2 regions of the Vibrio rumoiensis genome follow, and region 2 is predicted to be linked to the other one. Evidence: predicted binding sites of a transcription regulator. Region 2 holds the regulator's gene; the other holds the start of a gene.
The links. The regulator MetJ, encoded in region 2, represses methionine synthesis genes. The targets are predictions, from matches to a motif close to TTAGACNTNTANANGTCTAA.

Region 1: the regulator MetJ is predicted to act here: its motif matches at 746-765, upstream of metK (methionine adenosyltransferase).

Annotation. Positions count from the first base shown of each region.
Region 1 is NZ_AP018685.1:691,397-693,818, reverse strand. Features, by position in the region: gene tkt (transketolase) at 1-394, opposite strand, end outside; gene metK (methionine adenosyltransferase) at 896-2,047, shown strand; gene VRUMOI_RS03155 (DUF2189 domain-containing protein) at 2,243-2,422, shown strand, end outside.
Region 2 is NZ_AP018685.1:238,623-241,044, forward strand. Features, by position in the region: gene VRUMOI_RS01080 (malic enzyme-like NAD(P)-binding protein) at 1-703, shown strand, start outside; gene metJ (met regulon transcriptional regulator MetJ) at 832-1,149, opposite strand; gene VRUMOI_RS01090 (O-succinylhomoserine (thiol)-lyase) at 1,473-2,422, shown strand, end outside.

The sequences.
Region 1 (2,422 bases), 450 kb from region 2:
ATTTTTCAGCTAATGCCATACCAACCGCATTGGTGATACCTTGGCCTAGTGGACCAGTGGTCGTTTCAACACCTGGTGCATAACCATACTCAGGGTGGCCTGGGGTTTTAGAATGCAATTGGCGGAAGTTTTTCAGTTCAGAGATTGGAAGGTCATAACCAGAAAGGTGAAGTAAAGAGTAAATCAGCATTGAACCGTGGCCATTTGAAAGCACGAAACGATCGCGATCAAACCACTCAGGGTTTTGTGGGTTGTGATTCAAGTGACCACGCCAAAGAACTTCAGCGATATCGGCCATACCCATAGGGGCTCCAGGGTGGCCTGAATTAGCCTGTTGAACACCGTCCATGCTAAGTGCGCGGATTGCATTTGCTAGATCTTTACGAGACGTCATGTCTACTCCTGATTTGTGCATTAAAAGTGCATAAGCGATTTATTAAGGTTGGGAAAGCTCACTGAAGATATCAGAGCGCTTTAATTCTGCGTGGTATTGTCGCAAAGCCCCCGCATGACTGCAAACGTTAACAAGGGCTAATTTGCGTTTTTTTTACTCTTTTATGTGCTTTTTTAGCACTGTCACATTATTTCCCCACAACACCAACAATTATGGGAGCGCAATCGAATGCGTCAATAGAGTAAATAGCCATATTTATGTACATTTTTGCGTCACCTGCAACATCACCTTAATCACCGATCCTTTCATTGAATGCAAAAAAGGCTTGTAATTCGACCAATCAAAACTAGAATAGACGTCTAGATGTAGAAACACCTACAAATTAAACTGTTTTTAAGAAGGCGCGATTCATAGCATTAGCTATATAAGAACGCGTCTTTTCTAACTTAACTGCATTCATCAAGCGATGAATTGGCGTGATTCAAAGTGGAGCACTCACACATGGCTAAGCATTTATTTACTTCAGAATCGGTATCTGAAGGCCATCCAGATAAAATTGCTGATCAAATTTCTGATGCAGTATTGGATGCAATCCTAGAGCAAGATCCTAAAGCACGTGTGGCGTGTGAAACTTACGTAAAAACCGGCATGGTCATGGTGGGCGGTGAAGTCACGACTTCTGCTTGGGTTGATATTGAAGAAATTACTCGTGAGACCGTTCGCGAAATTGGCTATGTTCATTCAGATATGGGCTTTGATGCGGATTCTTGCGCAGTATTAAATACGATTGGTAAACAATCTCCAGACATCAACCAAGGTGTTGATAAAGCCGATCCAAAAGATCAAGGGGCTGGTGACCAAGGTATTATGTTCGGTTACGCTTGTAACGAAACAGAAGTATTGATGCCTGCACCAATTACTTACTCTCACCTACTAGTACAAAAACAGGCTGAAGTACGTAAAAGTGGCAAACTGGACTTCTTACGTCCTGATGCAAAATCTCAAGTCACCTTCCAATATGACCAAGGCAAGATTGTTGGTATCGATGCCGTCGTTTTATCGACTCAACACTGTGATTCAATCTCAACTCCAGAGCTACGTGAAGCGGTAATGGAAGAGATCATCAAACCTGTCCTTCCTTCTGAGTGGCTAAATAAAGAAACGAAATACTTTATCAACCCAACCGGTCGTTTTGTAATCGGTGGCCCTATGGGTGACTGTGGTCTAACCGGCCGTAAAATCATCGTTGATACCTACGGCGGCGCAGCTCGTCACGGTGGCGGTGCATTCTCTGGTAAAGATCCATCAAAAGTTGATCGCTCAGCGGCTTACGCTGCTCGCTATGTAGCGAAAAACATTGTCGCGGCAGGTCTTGCAGATCGTTGTGAGATTCAACTGTCTTACGCCATCGGTGTCGCAGAACCTACCTCAATCATGGTAGAAACATTTGGCACAGAAAAAGTACCATCTGACATCATCATTGAAGCAGTACGTCAGCACTTCGATTTACGTCCATACGGCTTACAAGAAATGTTGAACCTGCTTCAGCCTATCTACAAGAAAACAGCTGCGTATGGCCACTTTGGTCGTGAAGAATTCCCTTGGGAAGCAACCGACAAAGCTGAAGCACTGCGTGGATTTGCTGGCTTATAATTAGCACTGATAACAAACCACTGTACTTTCAAACCCTTGCCATTCGGTAAGGGTTTTTTATTACCTATCAAACATTCCCACCTATCATACTTGATTAATTTTTAATCATTAAATTTGTATTTACTCCAAATAGCGACAATATTTATAAGTGATGCAAGCACCAACTTGTTCCCTCATGAACTGCCAGGAGGATTTATGCCTCGTATAGCCAAAACATCTGACTTTAAAACACCGGATAATGAGTACGCTCGGACCATACCTTGCGAAAAGCTTAGCCTATCTTCCCCATTACAGTGGGTAAAAATGGGGTTTAAAGATATATTTAAAGCACCTCTAATTAGCTTCTTCTATGGCATCTGTTTTGCGGTTGCCGCT
Region 2 (2,422 bases):
ACAGGGCAAGAAGCTGTCTGAGTGTAAAATTGTTTGTTTAGGCGCAGGTGCTGCGGCAGTCGCCTGTATGGAGCTACTGATCAAATGTGGCGCATTACGTGAAAAAATCTACATGCTTGATCGTAAAGGCGTGATTCATACACGTCGTGATGACTTGAATGAGTACAAACAATTGTTTGCTAACAACACTGATATGCGTACTTTGGAAGATGTGATTGAAGGCGCGGATTTATTCCTAGGTGTATCTGGTCCAAATCTGTTACCACCAGAAGCGCTTGCGTTAATGGCTGATAAGCCGATTGTGTTTGCTTGTTCAAACCCTGATCCTGAAATCAAGCCAGAGTTAGCCATCAAAGTCCGTAATGACTTAATCATGGGTACGGGTCGTAGTGATTATCCGAACCAAGTTAATAACGTTATTTGTTTCCCATTCATTTTCCGTGGCGCATTAGATGTTCGTGCCAGTGAAATTAATACCGAAATGAAATTGGCGGCAGTTGAAGCGATTCGTCAATTAGCGAAACAAGAAGTACCAGCCGAAGTATTAAAAGCGGCAGGGGTTGAAGCGCTATCATTTGGTCCGGATTACATCATTCCAAAACCAATGGATCCGCGTTTATTGTCTGAAGTGGCTGGTGCGGTTGCTCGTGCTGCGGTTGAGTCTGGTGTCGCACGTATCGAATTGCCGGATCAGTATAAGTAAAAAATAAACTCGAATACTAGGGCGCTTCGCTTCTTGTCGCTCGAATACAATAAAGCCCGCTCAAATGATTTGAGCGGGCTTTATTTTTTCTTTTTCGAAAAACGAGTTACGACAATCCGAGTAACGTATTAATCATCAAACGCTTCGAATTCAATGCCCATTTCGGTCATTAAGCGTTTTACTTCGGTTGGGATATCGTCTGGTCGATCTTTACGCAAATCTTCATCTGTTGGTAAAGGTTGGCCAGTATAAGCATGTAAGAATGCTTCACACAGTAGTTCACTGTTGGTCGCATGACGCAAGTTGTTGACTTGGCGGCGAGTGCGTTCATCGGTTAAGACTTTAAGAACCTTTAATGGAATAGAAACTGTGATCTTTTTGACTTGTTCACTCTTTTTTCCATGCTCTGCATACGGGCTAATGTACTCACCATTCCAATCTGCCATCACGCACCTTCGTTATTTAATATCTGTAATTAGTGGCTGAATGCCAATTTTAGGTGCATTTACTGCCGAAAGTAAAGACACTTAGATGGCTAGAGGTCTTGACGTCTCAATTTGTGAGGGATAAAGTATCACTCTGTCTAGCTTAAGAATAAACCATTGCAGGGTGATTTATGTGATCGCTCTTGTTTTAAAAGCGGTAAAATAATGTCTCTTTTAAAATTGAGTTGGTGCAAATAGCACTTTGGTTATATTTGGGTATAGTAGGTTTTAGTATCAGCCTCTGTGTATATTGATTGCGAATGCAAAAGGAAAGGAATACGCCAATGAGTTCAAGAAAGCCAGCAACAGTCGCGGTTCGTACCGGTATTGAATCGGATAGCCAATTTCACGCGGTCGTTCCGCCTATTTATTTATCGACCAATTATGGCTTTCCTGCTTTTGGTGAAGTGCCTAAGTATGACTATACTCGCTCAGGTAATCCAAACCGTGGTTTACTTGAACAGGCGTTATCTGAACTTGAAGAAGGTGCTGGTGCGGTGATCACCAATTGCGGTACTTCAGCACTCAATTTATGGGTTTCAGCCTTTATTGGCCCTGATGATCTGATTGTTGCCCCACATGACTGTTATGGCGGCACTTATCGCTTATTTAATACTCGAGCACAAAAAGGCGACTTTAAAGTTCAGTTTGTTGACCAATCAAACCAAGCTGAATTTGATGCTGCGATTGCTCAAAAGCCTAAATTGATTTTATTAGAAACCCCCTCAAACCCATTAGTGCGAGTGGTGGATATTGCTAAAGCTTGCACAAAAGCTAAGCAAGTCGGTGCGTTAGTAGCCGTGGATAACACCTTTTTGACACCGGTGTACCAAAAACCATTAACCTTGGGGGCCGATTTTGTGATTCACTCGACGACTAAGTACATCAATGGTCATTCTGATGTGATTGGTGGGGTGGTTATCTCTAAAGACCCTGAGCATGTAGAAACGCTTTCATGGTGGGGCAATTGCATTGGTGCAACCGGGACACCTTTTGATAGCTACATGACATTACGTGGCTTGCGAACCTTAGCGGCACGTATGCGAGTACATGAAGAAAGTGCTCAAGATTTGTTGGCATATTTACAGCAGCAACCATTGGTTGGCACGATTTATCATCCGAGTTTGCCGAATCATCCCGGTCACGATATTGCTAAAGCGCAGCAACGTGGTTTTGGCTCAATGTTGAGCTTTGAAATAAATGGCAGCATGGAACAGTTAAAGACCTTTGTCGG